DNA from 3 places in the Mesobacillus sp. LC4 genome. Region 3 is predicted to be linked to each of the others. Evidence: predicted binding sites of a transcription regulator. Region 3 holds the regulator's gene; each other region holds the start of a gene.
The links. Region 3 encodes Rex, which represses fermentation and respiration genes when NADH is low (regulators of the CRP and FNR family bind a similar motif). Its sites were predicted from a motif close to TTGTGAAATATTTCACAA; they were not measured.
Positions count from the first base shown of each region.

Region 1: AB5I83_RS14360 (nitrate/nitrite transporter) is a predicted target of Rex. The motif match lies at 4,039-4,056, and genes of this name have one in related genera.
Region 2: AB5I83_RS15280 (hemerythrin domain-containing protein) is a predicted target of Rex. The motif match lies at 2,130-2,147, and genes of this name have one in related genera.

Region 1 is NZ_JBGCUB010000004.1:203,349-209,149, forward strand. Features, by position in the region: gene AB5I83_RS14335 (Cof-type HAD-IIB family hydrolase) at 1-33, opposite strand, end outside; gene AB5I83_RS14340 (prolyl oligopeptidase family serine peptidase) at 287-1,054, shown strand; gene AB5I83_RS14345 (metal-sulfur cluster assembly factor) at 1,134-1,445, shown strand; gene AB5I83_RS14350 (TIGR04053 family radical SAM/SPASM domain-containing protein) at 1,635-2,759, shown strand; gene AB5I83_RS14355 (Crp/Fnr family transcriptional regulator) at 2,830-3,528, opposite strand; gene AB5I83_RS14360 (nitrate/nitrite transporter) at 4,138-5,637, shown strand.
Region 2 is NZ_JBGCUB010000004.1:392,626-398,426, reverse strand. Features, by position in the region: gene AB5I83_RS15290 (MFS transporter) at 1-1,179, shown strand, start outside; gene AB5I83_RS15285 (hypothetical protein) at 1,297-1,491, shown strand; gene AB5I83_RS15280 (hemerythrin domain-containing protein) at 1,540-2,067, opposite strand; gene AB5I83_RS15275 (hypothetical protein) at 2,287-2,622, shown strand; gene AB5I83_RS15270 (ferredoxin family protein) at 2,861-3,145, opposite strand; gene AB5I83_RS15265 (FAD-dependent oxidoreductase) at 3,145-4,440, opposite strand; gene AB5I83_RS15260 (electron transfer flavoprotein subunit alpha/FixB family protein) at 4,433-5,458, opposite strand; gene AB5I83_RS15255 (electron transfer flavoprotein subunit beta/FixA family protein) at 5,485-5,801, opposite strand, start outside.
Region 3 is NZ_JBGCUB010000014.1:3,959-9,759, reverse strand. Features, by position in the region: gene groL (chaperonin GroEL) at 1-522, opposite strand, end outside; gene groES (co-chaperone GroES) at 579-863, opposite strand; gene AB5I83_RS22585 (GNAT family N-acetyltransferase) at 1,048-1,575, opposite strand; gene AB5I83_RS22580 (CPBP family intramembrane glutamic endopeptidase) at 1,822-2,553, shown strand; gene AB5I83_RS22575 (YdiK family protein) at 2,557-2,757, shown strand; gene AB5I83_RS22570 (redox-sensing transcriptional repressor Rex) at 2,783-3,448, opposite strand; gene moaC (cyclic pyranopterin monophosphate synthase MoaC) at 3,476-3,970, opposite strand; gene AB5I83_RS22560 (ABC-F family ATP-binding cassette domain-containing protein) at 4,149-5,801, shown strand, end outside.

The DNA of each region.
Region 1 (5,801 bases), on a different contig from region 3:
AAGGTCTAATGCAATTAAATGTTTTTCAGCCATAAATACTCCTTCTTAACTCGAATTTTTCATGAAATTTTTGAGTCCCAACCAATTGCATCTCACTCTTTAATAAATCCTATGCGTATGATTGGCTCTTTTTTCGTAAGAGTTCTACAATACATATATTGGATGATGGTTAATTGGTCTTATAACCACTATGGTAACCATTTTACATATAAATTGTAAAAAAATCATTTTAGATACATAAAAGGGCGGTAAATTTCTGTACCGCTCGCTTCAGGAGGGTTCATCATTGATTTTAGTCGAGAAGAAACGCATTCAACATATTCCCGTTCTCCATATTGTAAAACAGAAGCAATTTTCAGATAGAATGCCTTTGATTGTTTTCCTTCATGGGTTTACGAGCACGAAAGAACGAAACATGCATTATGCTTATCTTTTTGCTGAAAAGGGTTTCAGGGTCATCATGCCAGAGGCGAAATATCATGGAACCCGTGGCAAAGGGCTGACAGAGAATGAATTAGGCTTCCGTTTTTGGGAAATCGTCATCACATCCATCGAAGAGCTTTCGACGATCAAAACAGAATTGGTTGAGGAAGGTTTGGTCGATCCAGCCAGAATCGGTATGGCTGGAACATCAATGGGCGGCATCACGACACTCGGAGCAATGGCCAAGTATGAATGGATCAAAGCTGGTGTCAGCTTGATGGGTAACCCTTCGTATGAGCAGTTTGCGTTATGGCAGCTGAATGAAATCGAAAAAAGGAATGTCAAGATAGGTTTATCCCAGGAACAAATATCAAGTTTGCTGAACGAGCTAAAACAATACGATCTAAGCCAGCAGCCTGAAAAGTTGGACAAACGCCCGCTGTTATTTTGGCATGGAAAGTTAGATCCTGTCGTACCATATCAATCTGCTTATCATTTTTACGAGCAAAACAGGATAAGCTATGAGGGAACAGAAGGAATGTTTGAATTCATTACAGACGAAAATGCTGGACACAATGTGTCAAATGCAGGCGTGGAGGCAACAGCAAATTGGTTTAAAAAGCATATATGACGCCTTTCCGCTTTAAATGATTATCAATCATTGTTATGATAGAGATAGGTTACAGCAATAAAAAAGGGAGTGTTCACCGATGGATGAAGAATTAAAAGATAGCATAATGGGTGCGCTTGAGATGGTCGTTGACCCTGAACTTGGCGTAGATATCGTTAATTTAGGGCTTGTATATGATGTGGATTTGAACGAGGAAGGGCTTGCGACAGTGACAATGACATTGACGTCTATGGGCTGCCCGCTAGCCGGCACGATTGTTGAGCAGGTGAAGTTGGCGCTTGCCGACCTTCCGGAAGTTAAAGATACTGAAGTGAATATCGTCTTCAACCCGCCATGGTCGAAGGACATGATGTCCCGTTACGCAAAAATCGCATTGGGTGTGAGAGATTAAGTTCATAACAATGAGCAGCAGGGAAAACTCCTGCTGCTTTTTTATTTTATAGAAGACACGATATTTCAGGTCACAAAATTGTCATATAAAAAGGCAATTACGGGTCTATTTATGTGAGTTAGTTCACTTAATCATGTTGGAAACACTTATATACTTCTTTTATAGAGAAGTACTTAAGGAGGCGCCAATATGTTTGAAAGAGATTTTAACAAAGACCCATTCATTGTGATTTGGGAACTTACAAGAGCCTGCCAATTAAAATGCCTGCACTGCCGTGCGGAAGCACAATACAGAAGAGATCCGCGTGAACTGTCTTTTGAAGAAGGGAAAGTGCTGATTGACCAAATATATGAAATGAATAATCCGATGCTTGTCTTCACGGGTGGGGACCCATTGATGAGGGAGGATGTATTTGATATTGCTGAGTATGCCGTGAAAAAAGGCGTACGTGTTTCAATGACACCAAGTGCGACACCCAATGTGACGAAAGAAGCGATTGAGAAGGCGAAGTCGGTTGGATTATCCCGCTGGGCATTCAGTATTGACGGGCCGTCAGCTGAAGTCCATGATCACTTCAGGGGAACAGCGGGTTCTTTTGATCTGACGATGGAAAGAATCAAGTATTTGCATGAGCTCGAAATTCCAATTCAAATCAATACTGTTATTTCAAGATATAATATTGAGTATTTAGATGAAATGGCTAAGATGGTCGAAGATTTGGACTGTGTTCTTTGGAGTGTATTCTTCCTTGTCCCTACTGGGCGTGGACAGGAGAAGGACATGATCTCTCCGGTAGAGCATGAAAAGGTCTTCACTTGGCTTTATGATTTAAGCAAAAGGGTCAAGTTTGACATTAAGACGACTGCGGCCCAGCATTATCGCCGTGTTGTCATCCAGCAAAAAATGCGGGAAGCGAAGGATCACACTGATGAAATCGATTATTTGACTGCGTTGACAAAAGAAGGATTGACTGGCTCAATCGACGGCCTTGGACGCGCCCCAAAAGGTGTCAACGATGGCAATGGTTTCGTGTTCATTTCCCATGTTGGGGATGTCTATCCGAGCGGACTGCTGCCTGTGAAAGCAGGAAATGTAAGGGAACAGCCGCTCGCAGAGATTTACAGGGAATCTCCGGTATTCAAGTCATTGAGGAATCCGGATGAATACAAAGGAAAATGCGGAGTGTGCGAATTCAGGCATGTTTGCGGAGGTTCACGTTCACGGGCATACGCAATGACAGGTGATTATCTGGAGAGCGAGCCATTCTGCGTGTACATTCCTAAAGCACTGCGAAAACAAAAACAGGAGAGCTGATGAGGCTCTCCTCCATGTACGATTGAAAAAGCGAGGGAAGCCATAAAGGCATTCACTCGCTTTTTTTCATTTAATCTATAGAACAAAATATTGCCGGGCAATTTTCGCAGCCAATTTCCTGGCGCAGAAAATTCACATCATGTACAAGGATTTTTCCTTTTTTAACCGAGATTATTCCTTCACGCTTCAGGTCGTTCAGGATGCGGTTTGTGCTCTCGCGTGAAGTTCCGCAGAAATTAGCCAGCTCCTGGTTGGTCAGCGGCAAGTCAATCAATATGCCGGTATCTTTTTGGACACCGTAGCTGTTGGTCATTCGAATCAAGGTGGAGAATAATGCTCCTTTTTTTCCGTTTAGCACCAGGTCGCGGAACTTAGTCTGAGTTTTGCGGAAATGGTCGCTCATCCACTTCATGAATTCAAAAGCGAGTGAAGGATTGTGGAAAATCTCTTTTTCAATTACATCTTTTCTGATTGCTGCGATTTTTGCATCTTCGAGAATAAGTGCACTCAAGAGATATTTAGGTGCATCGGTGAACAGAGTCAGTTCTCCGCAAATATCATTTTCCCCGCAGATTCTTAAGGCGAGCTCGCGGCCATCCTGGGTGACCTTGCTGATTTGGACCTTGCCGCCCAGAATCAAGTAAAGCTCCTCAGCCTCCATACCTTCCTGGAACAGGTATGAACCTTTTGGCACATGGATCGTCCGGTCGGCAAACTGGAGTAATTCTTTGATTTGAATTGAATGAGTTACTTTAGTTGTGTTTGGCATGGTCATCACCCTTTTTTTGATTTTAAAAAGCATAAACCTCAATTTGATAATTGTCTAGCTCCTGCGCCTAGACCCTCGAGACGTTTGTCTAGTTTCGCCTCCTAGAAACTTCGAAACTTCAACTCCGCCGGCAGAAGCAAAAAGCGCTTCTTTGTCGGAGTCTCCAGTTTCTGTGTTTCTGGGCAGTCGGCTACACATTTCGTTTTCGGGTCCGTCCAATGAAGTCAAAGAGCGACTTCAGTGGTCGGCCCTCCAACGCTAGTCGGGTCTGACCAAGGCGCATGCGCTTTTCGTTTTTTCCGTGGCAGATCTTTATTGACCCAATAATAACATCAGGATAGTGTTAACTAAATATTGATAAAGGAAAGTTCATAATCTCGTCACAATCTAAGACGGTTTTGTTCACATTTTAGAAACAATGTTTTTCTCTGTTTTCATTATATCGATAAAAGATGACGGGTGTTTCGCATGTTTAGAACCAACTGTGACAGTTTATTGAACAAAAAGATGATGTGAAGTTCGTCATATCCAATATTATTGATTTTTCTTACTATTTATCTAAGATAATGTCTGGGATTTTTAATAATCTGTAAACTAAAGGGGGAAATCATGAAACCACAGAACATTCAATTGTCACTTCAAACGTTGAGTCTTGTGGCCGGATTTATGGTCTGGGTTATTTTATCCGCATTAATGCCCTTTATTAAAGAGGATATCCAGCTGGATGCGAACCAGGTTGCAATGGCCACTGCCATTCCTGTTGTCCTCGGGTCTGTCCTGAGAATCCCAATTGGATTCTGGACGAACAAGTATGGAGCAAGGAAAATGTTTTTTACCAGCTTTGCCTTTCTTTTGTTCCCTGTGTATTTCATCAGTATGGCTGATTCCTTTATTGATTTGTTGATTGGAGGCCTGTTTGTGGGAATCGGGGGAGCGATCTTTTCTGTGGGTGTCACCTCACTACCGAAATATTATTCGAAGGAACGCCATGGTTTCGTTAATGGTATATATGGAGTAGGAAATCTGGGAACTGCGGTTACAACGTTTACAGCACCGGTTATAGCTGCTCAATTAGGGTGGCAGCCGACAGTCAAGCTATTCATAATTTTGTTAATCGCATTTGCAGTCCTTAACTTTTTCCTTGGTGACAAAAAAGAACCAAGAGTTGTGACTCCTATGGGTGAGCAAATCAAGAGTGTATATAAAAACCAGAAGCTATGGGCACTGAGCTTATTTTATTTCATTACTTTTGGTTCATTTGTGGCCTTCACGATTTACTTGCCCAATTTCCTTGTATCTCATTTCGAGCTTGATAAAGTAGATGCTGGACTAAGGACAGCAGGCTTCATCGCCCTCGCAACCTTTTTCAGGCCGATTGGCGGCTGGCTTGGTGATAAATTCAACTCTTTTGTCATACTGATGGGAGTGTTCGCTGGAATGACCAGTTCGGGCATCCTGCTCTCCTTCACACCATCGTTGACATTGTATACAGTTGGCTGTCTCGCAGTCGCGATCAGTGCTGGCATCGGGAATGGAACTGTCTTCAAGCTAGTCCCGCTTTATTTCTCCAAGCAAGCGGGAATCGTGAACGGAATTGTATCAGCGATGGGCGGTTTAGGAGGATTTTTCCCACCCCTTATGCTTGCATTCCTTTATAACCTTACCGGACATTACGCCATCGGTTTCATGGCCTTATCACAGGTGGCACTGGCAAGTTTGATTATCGTGATCTGGATGTACTATCAGGATAAATTAAGTCTTGCTAAAAATATCATCGACCACACGGCTGAGGGAATCATGATTACAGATGTAAAAGGAACGATCCAACAAGTAAATCCAGCATTCACGACTGTAACTGGCTACAATGCAGAAGAAGTCATTGGGAAAAACCCGCGTTTTCTACAATCCGGAAAACATGGGGAAGACTTTTACAGGGAGATGTGGAAAGTGATAGCGGAAAAGGGATCCTGGCAGGGGGAGATTTGGAATAAGAAGAAAAACGGATTGATTTATCCTGAACTCCTGACAATCAGCATGGTGAAAAATGAGGCAGGCGAACTCAAGAACTTTGTTGGCATGTTCAGTGAAATGACCATGGAAAAAAAATGAGCTTTTGAAAGACTGCGTCCATGATGCGGTCTTTTCTTGCTTTACCAGGAAATTTTGGGCTTATAACGCTGATAACACACGTAGACGCTTACATTTCCCAAAGATTTTTGACAACATCATGACATTTCTGCATAAAAACACTATCCAGGCAGTTTATATGTTGT
Region 2 (5,801 bases), on a different contig from region 3:
GCATATAAGATACTCTTCATCATCGGGTTAGTACATTTATTGAATGACTCCATCCAATCCGTCATCCCGGCGATGTTCCCCATTCTTGAAAAATCGATGGGACTTTCATTCACTCAATTAGGAATGATCGCCTTTGCTTTGAATATCGTTTCTTCCATCCTTCAGCCTCTGATAGGAATGGCAACCGACAAAAAGCCAATGCCTTATGCCTTGCCACTTGGTTTGACCTCGACAATGTTCGGTGTTCTCGGTCTTGCATTCGCTTCGAGTTTTGAGTTTGTCATTCTTTCCGTTTTATTCATCGGACTTGGGTCAGCTGTATTCCATCCTGAAGGTTCTCGGGTAGCCTATATGGCTGCCGGTCCTCGCCGGGGATTGGCGCAGTCCATTTATCAGGTTGGAGGCAATTCCGGACAGGCCCTTGCCCCTTTGATCACAGCGCTCATCCTTGTACCGCTCGGCCAATTTGGAGCAGTATGGTTTACGATTGTCGCAGCTATTGCAGTTGGGCTGCTTTTATATATCGCCGCCTGGTACAGCCGGAAATTGGATTATGAAAAAATAGCAGCCAAAGTCAATCAAGCTAACAAACAAGTAAATAGAAAGATCTCAAAAAATATTAAAATGGCGCTTGTCCTGATTTTATTTTTAATTTTCGCCCGTTCCTGGTATATCTCGGGTATGACGAATTTCTATGCATTCTATACGATTGACAAATATGGCCTATCGATTAAAGAGGCTCAAATATTCTTATTTGCCTTCCTTGTTGCCGGTGCGTTCGGCACTTTTTTCGGTGGCCCGCTGGCTGACCGTTTTGGCAAGAAAAACATTATATTCCTTTCGATGATTGCGACTGCGCCTCTATCCGCCATCATTCCATTTATGCCGTACAGCATCGCTTTTGCCCTGCTTACCCTAAGCGGCTTTATGTTGATGTCGAGCTTTTCGGTTACTGTTGTATACGCACAGGAGCTTGTTCCAGGTAAAATCGGCACGATGGCGGGACTGACGGTCGGTCTTGCATTCGGTATGGGTGCTATTGGCTCTGTCGGTCTTGGTTATCTTGCTGACCTGATCGGCTTGCCATTGATGATCATCTGTGTCGGGTTCCTACCTCTGCTGGGACTACTGACAATGTTCCTTCCTTCAGATGAAAAACTGGCTGAATGGCACAGATAGGAATGGTTGAATCATTCCTACTTTATAGAATTAATTATTTCCATTTGCACTTTTATGTTTAGGCATGCCCCTGATAAGGAAAGAAAGAAAGTGAGGATTTAATGAAGGGAGATTATCATGTCTAAGTTTAAGATCAATTATTTTTTTGAAAAAGATTTTTCCGTTTCACGACCTATCGAGGTGGAGGACATTGCTGGAGCCATCCAGGATGCCAAAGACCAAGAAGGGTTGATTGAATTTACTGATGAAGATGATGTTTTTTATCGATTCGATACAAAAGACATTAAACTAATAACGATCACTGAAGCTTAAAAAGATTTCAAAAGGGTGAAGCAATGGCTGCTTCACCCTTTTCAATCTTTATATTACTTTAATGCGTTCAGCCAATTCCTGTTTTTCTTCCTCGCTGAACAAATTCTCCGCCATCGGGAAAAGAATGCTTTCCTCTTTAGCAAAATGGCTCACCAAGGTGTAATTTGCATTTTTTATCATCTGGGCATTTTCAATCATCTTCTCATTTGAAAAACCAATGGTGCCATCCTTTGTATTATGAAGGAAGGTCCCGATAAAGCGCTTTGCCTGATCATGCTCATATTCCATGACGGCAATCGGTCCCATTTCTCTTCCAATATAGGCTGCCATCATCTCAAACAATACGCCTTCCTCTCTCTCTGAATGCGGCTCCAGCTCCGCAAGGAACTCAATGACCATCTCCCTCAGCCTCGAGAAGTTTTCTTCCATTTGCTCCCCTTCTTCGATTTTCTGTGAAAGATCCAAAAGGTTTGCAAGCATCTCCAAGAGTGGCGGATGCTCATTTTTTAATTGTTGAAGACCAGCACTTAATGTAAAACTCGAATCCTGGTTAATACCACTCAAACATCCTGTCATCTTAAATCGGCCTCCTATAATATAAGTTATATTTTAATTATAGGAAGCAATCGTATTAGAGGTTGTGATAGGCATCACAATTTGGATTTATTCAAGAAATTGTGAAGGAAAAATGACACTTTGTTAAAATTTCTAAAAATTTTAACAATTATCCTTCAAATATTATAAATCCTTACATATAATAAAGTTATAGCTAAAAGTAAAAGGAGTGATTTTACCTTGCAGAATACTTTGTACCGCGATTTTTATCAAAAGTCACTTGTTCAAGCAGGGCTTAGCGATAAGAAGGCTTTCATCGACACCCAGTCTGACCTGCTGCATACCCATTTATTGGTTGGGCTTCAAGGGCACCAAAAAGAAGATAGTGAATGCTTCGATTGGAATGTAACGATATACAAATCAGATTCATCTGGAATATATGATGCCGGCAAGCCAGTTTATGCATCAGCACTGTTTGACACCTTTGATGATGCTATGGAGGCAGCGAGGAACATAGAAAAAGAAATCCTCAGTGATCAGCTTCACACAATGCGCCAGCAAGAAAAAATCAGTTAACCCCCTCTTTCATCCCCTCTTTTAAAAAGCTACACCTTTTTTTGAACCCACTTGTGAATTAACTTACATATGATGAATATAGAAACAATTGGTACGATTAGCTTGTAAAGTAAATCCCATCACTTTTTCAAACCATTTTCCCACTAACTGTCAACACCTTTGTACTCATTGTTTTGCTTGTTTAAAATAGTAAAGAGACTGGCGAATTATTTGTCCGCCAGTCTCTTCTAATTAACTATTAAGCAAGCCTGAATACAATGCCGTGACCGCCTTTTGGATATTCCCATTTTATATTCTGGTAAGGGCATCCGATCCGGCAGCTACCGCATTCATGGCAGCCCTCATAGCCTACCTGCATCCTTTTCCCTTCCCACTTGTACACCTCAGCAGGACAGAAAACGGTACAAAGCTTGTCAGGACATTGTGTCATGCAGACGTCATGGTCCAAAACTGTAAGATGCGATTTTGTGTCACACTTAAACCTTAAAAGAAATTGTTTTTCCTCGATGTTTGTCGTTGACATTATTTCACCGCCTTCCAGGCACGATAGATGTCTTGCATAACCTTAAAGGTACCTTTTTCAGCCGTCACGCTGCGCATGATTTCCTTTTGTTTTTCTTTCTTTGGTGTTCCATCAACAGTGAAAAACTTGCTCATTGCCTTGTTCATCATCGGCAGATATTCCTTGAAATACTGCGGGTATGTCTCAAAGGTATGTGCTGCATCCTTATATTTTTCAAGGTCCTTAATGATGAAGCTTCCGAATAACGCTTCTTTATAGCGATTCAAGCTGCTCTCGCTGAAGTCGCCATCCTTTTTGGCTTCAACAATCGCTTCTGCAGCCATTTGGCCTGAAGCCATCGCCATGTTTGACCCTTCACGGTGAATGGCATTGACGAGCTGGGCGGCATCCCCTACTACAAGCACACCGTTCCCCGCAACCCTTGGCACGGAATTGAATCCTCCTTCAGGAATCAAGTGGGCCAAGTATTCTGCCGATTCTCCTCCCTCCAGATACGGACGGACCATTGGATGTTTCTTCAGGTAATCAAGCAGCTCATATGGCTTCAATTTGGCTTTGATCATGCTTGAGAGCGTAGTGCCTACCCCGATGTTCAAACTTTCTTTGTTTGTATAAAGGAAGGCAGTACCAAGATTGCCTTGCGTAGAATCACCGAATATCTCAATTGTCGTTCCATGATTTCCTTCAAGATTGAAGCGTTCATTGATTTTGTCCTTTGGAAGATTGATAACTTCCATAACCGTCAGTGCCACTTCATCAGGCCTGAATTCCCTGTGGAAGCCAAGCTGCTTGGATAGCAGGGAGTTTACACCGTCTGCGAGCACGACAACATCCGCAAACGCTTCTCCATCAGGGCGGTCGGTGCGCACGCCTATTACCTTGCCATTTTCCACAATACATTCTGTGACAACTGTTTCATTAATCAACAAGGCACCCTGTTCGACCGCTTTCTTTGCGAACCATTGGTCAAATTGGGCACGCAGTACTGTAAAGTTATTATATGGTTCAACCGCCCATTCAAGACCTTTGTAGCCAAACTGGACAACCGATTCTTTATCCATCATCCAGAAGCGCTGCTCAACAACAGGCCGCTCCAATGGCGCTTCCTTCCAAAATTCCGGAATGATGTCTTCCATCTGTTTCCGGTAAAGAACCCCACCCATAACATTCTTTGAACCTGGGTATTCACCACGTTCAATCAACAATACTTTCAGGCCGTTTTTGGCACAGTTGTAGGCACATGATGTTCCAGCAGGGCCGGCTCCTACGACGATTACATCAAATTTTTCAGACATAGCTCATTTCCCCGCCCTTCTCTTTGCTGAGCTGTTTGAACTGCTTGATTAGTTTAGGCACTATTTCCAATGCATCACCAACAATGCCATATGTGGCTACATCGAAAATCGGAGCGTTCGGATCCTTGTTTATGGCAATGATCAGCTCAGAGTTCTTCATTCCTTCGACATGCTGAATTGCCCCTGAAATTCCGATAGCAAAATAGATTTTCGGCGTTACCGTTTCACCAGTCTGGCCTATTTGCTGCTCATGCTTCAGCCAGCCTGCCTCGACAACATCCCTTGTGCCCCCTACACTTGCTCCAATCACTTCTGCTAACTCATGGATAAGCTGGAATCCCTGGATATCGCCCAAACCTTTCCCGCCAGCGACGATGACATGGGCTTCTGCAAGGCTTGCCTTTTTTGTTACGTCCTTCACAATTTCAAGCACCTTTGTACGCATATCTTCTTCCCTAATTTCTAATTCCTCTTCGATGATGACTCCCTTCCTGCCTTCATCTGTTTCGAGGGCTTTCATTACCTTAGGGCGCACTGTAGCCATTTGCGGCCTGTGTTTTTTACAAAGAATGGTTGCCATGATATTTCCGCCAAATGCAGGACGGCTCGCTTCAAGCAGCCTTTTCTCAATATCGACGTCAAGCATCGTTGTATCCGCGGTCAAACCAGTGCTTAAATCCGTTGCAACCGCACTTGCCAGGTCTTTTCCATTTGGAGTTGCTCCATAAAGGAAGATTTCAGGCTTATATTTTTCAGCCAGGGTACAGACACCCTTCATATAGGACTCAGTCCGATAATCCTTCAGGACCGGATGGTCAACGACATATACTTGGTCTGCACCAGCATAGATCACTTCATTTGCTAAAGGCATGACACCTTGCCCAAGCATAACCCCGGACAGCGGCACTTCCAATTTGTCGGCAAGCTTCCTTCCTGCACCAAGCAATTCCAGTGAAACTCCTTCGATTTTTCCATCATTTACTTCAATGAATACCCAGACTCCCTGGTTTTCTTCCATTCTGCTATTCCCCCTTTTAACTACAATCAAGAGTTGGCTGCATTTAATTTCAATAAATCTTTTCTTTCCATCAGGATTCCCATCAGCTGCTCTACTTGGGCATCGGCATCTCCTTCAATCCTTTTCCCGCCTTCTAGCTTAGGAGGACTGAACATCTTGCCGACAATTGTTGGCGATCCTTTTAATCCCAATTGGGTCTTGTCAACATCCTCAAGATCATTCACAGACCAGATGACCGGCTCATATCTTGCTGCATTGATCATGTTTGGAAGTGGTGCATACTCTATGTCATTAATCTCTTTTTCAACAGTCAGCAAACAAGGAAGCTGCGATTGTAAGACCT
Region 3 (5,801 bases):
TGTGATAACGCCGTCGTTGCCAACGCGCTCCATAGCTTCAGCAATCAATTGGCCAACTTCTTCGTCAGCAGCAGAGATTGCCGCAACTTGTGCGATAGAAGCTTTGCCTTCGATTGGCTTAGAGATAGCCTTAAGCTCTTCAACAGCTGTAATAACAGCCTTTTCCATACCTTTGCGGATGCCCATTGGGTTAGCGCCAGCAGTTACGTTCTTAAGACCTTCACGGATCATTGCTTGAGCAAGAACGGTTGCCGTAGTCGTACCGTCACCAGCAACGTCGTTCGTCTTGCTTGCTACTTCAGCAACAAGCTTAGCACCCATGTTTTCGAATGCGTCTTCAAGTTCGATTTCTTTTGCGATTGTTACACCATCGTTCGTGATAAGAGGTGAACCGAATTTCTTCTCAAGAACCACGTTGCGTCCTTTTGGTCCAAGAGTTACTTTTACTGCATTTGCAAGAGAATCTACCCCGCGAAGCATTGCGCGGCGTGCTTCTTCACTGAACTTAATTTCTTTTGCCATTGTAGAAAAACCTCCTCAGAATTTTTAATTTAACGTTCTGTTTATAATCGCAGTGATTATTCTACTACTGCTAAAATGTCATTTTCACGTAGGATCAGATACTCAGTTCCCTGGTACTTCACTTCTGTGCCTGCGTATTTTGAGAAGATAATGCGGTTTCCGACTTCAACTTCAAGAGCAACACGCTCGCCGTTTTCAAGGACACGGCCAGTTCCAACAGCTACGACTTTACCTTCTTGAGGTTTCTCTTTCGCTGTGTCGGGTAACACGATACCGCTTGCAGTTTTTTCTTCAGACTCAACAAGCTCGATAATAATGCGATCTCCTAGTGGCTTGATCAAGTGAAACAACCTCCTCAAATTATATGTAAATTATTTTTATTAGCACTCGCCTCAATAGAGTGCTAACACAATTTATATAATAATGAATCTCCATTTTTTTTGCAAGCGTGAAGCAAGATTTTTTCTTAAAAAATTATGATTCCCATGCCCTTGTCGAATCGTGGAAAATTCTCTGCTGACGGTCTTAACATTCTATTTGAAACAGGACATGCCTCCTCAAAGGACTGCCCTTATCCACTTTAGGATGTTGAAAAGTCTTGACAGGCTTCATGCCGATTTTTTTCATGACATTTATAGAAGGTCTGTTGATCTCAGCTGTGAAACTGACGACCTTGCTAAAGCCCAGTTCATTGAATCCATACTCCAGACAAGCCTTAGCCCCTTCCGTTGCATACCCATTTCCCCATGACTCTTTCTTGAGCCTCCAGCCAATTTCGATACACGGCGTAAAATCCGCTTCGAAAGTTGCCCTGTGAAATCCTATAAAACCTATATATTCTTTCGTCTCCTTGACTTCAACAGCATACAGCCCATAGCCGCAATCCTCCAACTCGGAGATAATGTTTTGATAAAATTGGTGCGTTTCTTCTTCTGATAAAGTATTGGCAAAATACTTCATGACCTCCTGGTCCGCATTCATATTTGCAAAGTGCTCCAGATCTTCTGCTGACCAGTCACGTAGCTTCAGCCTTGGCGTTTCCAAATAGATCATGTTTCCTCCGACCCTTTTCATAAAATTATTCACCTTATCCCGCAAGTGCTCTCCAAAATGATTAAAACCTGGTTCCACCGTTTTTTCTCCTGACCCTACAATTTGAACTTTCCAATCATTTATTAGTAGAATAAAGACAGTGTCTATCCAAACCAAAGCTGTCCTCGTATTTTATTTTACAGGTCGGCTTATTATTACGTAAAATTTCAGGACATACATTATCTGCATTGATAAGGAGTTTTTCTATTGAAAAAGGAATACTGGTACATCATTATCGCCTATATCGTCATGCAGCTTTCAAGCCTGATTGGCATCCCGATTGTCGCCTTCACCGGTGCTGCGATGGGAAAGAGCCTGGAGGAAATGGAGACCCTCTCGATTCCATACTGGCTTGTGATCAGCTTTTCACTGACACTAGTCATCGTGCTTTTGCTTTTAAGGAAAGAACGCAGATCTCATGCGGACTTACGTGATGCGTCCTCTCCAGCAAGCTCAGCCGCCTGGGCTTTCGCAGGTGTATTCCTCGCACTGTTCGCGCAATCAATCGCCGCCAATATCGAGAATATGCTTGGCATCGAAATGGGCTCTGAGAATACACAGGAAATCATTAAGCTGATTGAAATGTTCCCGGTTGTCATTTTGGTCAGTTCGATCATCGGCCCTATATTAGAGGAAATCGTCTTCCGTAAGATCATTTTCGGCAGCCTGCATAAGAAAATGAATTTCTTTTTCGCTGGATTGATCAGCTCTGTTATTTTTGCGCTTGCACATATGGAACCAGAGCATGTGATCTTGTACTCTGCAATGGGGTTCACTTTTGCTTTCCTTTATGTAAAAACAAAGCGGATCATCGTGCCAATCATCGCCCATGTTACAATGAATACAATGGTTGTCCTGCTTCAATCCGTATTTAGGGAAGACATTGAGAGAATGATAAAAGAAGCAGAGAAAATTCAAGGTTTTATTGGGGGATTCTAAGTTATGAAACAATCGCCTTTATTTTCAGGCATTGTCTACATCTTGTTAGGCAGCTTATTCACCTATTTCGCCATCCAGAATGTAAACGATTCAGGATGGGGATTCTTCAGCTACTTACTAGTGGCTCTTGCCACGTTCGACTTTGGTTCTGGCATCAGGATGATCCTTTTTCATTTCAAATTGAAGAATATACAGAAAAAGTAGCTCCTTCCTCTGAAGGAGCTACTTTTTATTCTGCCGATTCTGTTGGTTCGGTATCTGTCGGGTAATGCTTTAAGAAATAGATCAATGATTGCAATTCAACTGCCAAATCAATATGATGGATCCTGATCGATGAAGGCACATTCAGCCTCGCCGGCGTGAAGTTCAGGATTCCCTTGATATTTGCCTGCACCAATCGGTCTGTTATCGGCTGTGCGACAGCAGACGGGACTGTCAGAATTGCCACCTGGATGCCTTCCTCTACGACAACTTTGTCGAGATCATCCATATGGTACACTGCTACGTCACCAATCTTCGTGCCCACTTTACCTGGATCTACGTCAAAGGCAATCTCGATTTTCGTATTATTGTTCTTTGAAAAATTGTAGTTCAGAAACGCTGTTCCCAGATTACCGACTCCGATCAAGGCAACCTTCGTCAATTCATCCTGATCCAGTGTCTTTCGGAAAAAGGTCAGCAGGTAATTGACATTGTAGCCGTACCCCTTTTTACCCAAAGCTCCAAAGTAGGAAAAATCCCTGCGGATTGTCGCTGAATCCACTTTTACCGCTTCACTTAATTCCGCTGATGATACTCTTTGCTTACCTGAAGAATGCAAGTTCAATAAGAACCGGTAATACAGCGGCAAACGTTTTGCGGTTGCCTGCGGAATCTTCATAGCATCATTCGTCATTCTCCATCCTCCACCCTGTCCGTATTTCTATCTCAACTTTTCTTCTCTCTTGAAATCGCCGTTCTTACCACCGGTTTTTTCGACCAGATAGGTCTTTCCGATTACCATGCCCTTATCAACGGCCTTGCACATATCATAAACAGTCAGCGCACATGCTGAAGCTGCTGTTAACGCTTCCATTTCCACACCTGTATTCCCTTTTGTTTTTACAGCTGCGGCGATATTTAAAACATAGTCATTTCCATTTTGCTCCCAATCGAATGAAAGGTCAATCCCTGTCAGTGGAATCGGGTGGCACATCGGGATGATTTCAGACGTTTTTTTCGCCGCCATGATGCCTGCTACCTGCGCGACAGCCAGTACATCCCCTTTTTTCATTTTATTTTCAGTGATTCTCACATATATATCTTCATTCACGGTTATGCTTGAATGGGCGACTGCCGTACGGACCGTCTCCGGTTTTTCACTGACATCGACCATCTTTGCTCTGCCCTCTTCGTTAAAATGAGTAAATTCTGCCATATGTAAGCTCCTTTCTATCAAATGATACACTATTTTGTCAAACTTGTGTGTGAACTTTGTTTCAGTGTTCACAATACATAGTGAAATTTCAATACCATATAACCTATAGCAGTTCGCACATATTGCCGTGCCTATATTAATGGGTTACACTATCTCTAAGGCAATAGAGGTGAAAACAATGATTTTATTACAGGTTAATCAGCTATCAAAATATTTTGCTGCTGATCTTATTTTATCGAATATAAAGTTTGAAATACAGACCAACGACCGTGTTGCGCTTGTTGGAAGAAACGGAGCAGGAAAATCAACCCTGCTGAAGATCATTGCCGGGTATGAATCCCATGATGGCGGTGAAATCATCCGTCCTAAAGGGACGATGATTGGCTATCTCGCCCAGAATACCGGGCTGGAATCCGAGAAAAGCATCTGGGATGAAATGCTGGCCGTTTTTGACTATCTGCACAGCATGGAAAAAGAATTGCGCAGATTGGAAGAAAAGATGTCGGATCCTGACATTCTTTCTAACCAGACAGAATACGACAGGGTTTTAAAAGATTATGACCTGCTTCAGGTCCAGTTCAAGGAAAAAGGCGGCTACCAATATGAAGCCGATATTCGTTCCGTCCTTCACGGCCTTAACTTCCATTCTTTTGATTATTCCACAAAAATATCCACTTTAAGCGGAGGACAAAAAACTAGACTCGCATTGGCGAAACTTTTATTGACCCGTCCGGATATTTTGATTCTCGATGAACCGACGAACCATCTTGATATTGATACGCTATCGTGGCTTGAGCAGTATTTGCAGGGCTACAACGGGGCAATCCTGATTGTATCCCACGACCGCTATTTCCTTGATAAGGTCGTCAACCAGGTTTATGAAATTTCCCGCCATCAGCTGACAAAGTTTCCTGGCAATTACAGCTCGTACTTAGATCAGAAAGCTGCGAATTACGAACGCGACATGAAACTGTATGAGAAGCAGCAGGATGAAATCTTCAAGCTCCAGGATTTTATCCAGAGGAACTTGGCCAGGGCATCCACAACCAAGCGTGCCCAAAGCCGTCGGAAGCAGCTGGAAAAAATCGATCGCATGGACAGGCCCAAGGGAGATGAAAAATCTGCCTCATTCAGCTTTCAAATCGAACGACAAAGCGGGAACGATGTCATGAAGGTTGATGCCCTATCTGTCGGCTATCACAATGACATCGTATCTGAAAATATCTTTTTCAATCTTTCACGTGGAGACAGTACCGCATTGGTTGGACCAAATGGCGTTGGTAAATCAACTTTATTAAAAACCATCGTGGAGAAACTGCCTTCGATTAAAGGGAATATTCAATACGGTTCTAATGTCTCGATTGGCTACTATGATCAGGAACAGGCAGAACTTAGCTCGAACAAAAAGGTTTTGAATGAACTCTGGGATGAATACCCATTGAAATCTGAAAAAGAAATCCGTACCGTCTTAGGGAACTTCCTATTCTCAGGAGACGATGTCCTAAAGATCGTTTCCACCCTTAGCGGTGGCGAAAAAGCACGTTTGGCACTGGCCAAGCTGATGCTGCAGAACTCGAATTTCTTAATTTTGGACGAGCCGACAAACCACCTTGATCTGGACAGCAAGGAAGTGCTTGAAAATGCACTGATCGATTATCCAGGCACCATCCTGTTCGTCTCACATGACCGCTATTTTATCAACAGGATAGCCACAAAAGTCCTTGAGCTCGATCGAGGCGGTGCAACGGAATACCTTGGTGATTACGATTACTATGTCGAGAAAAAGCTGGAGCAGGAAGAACTGCGAGCCATGGCCGAACAGGCTGCCAAA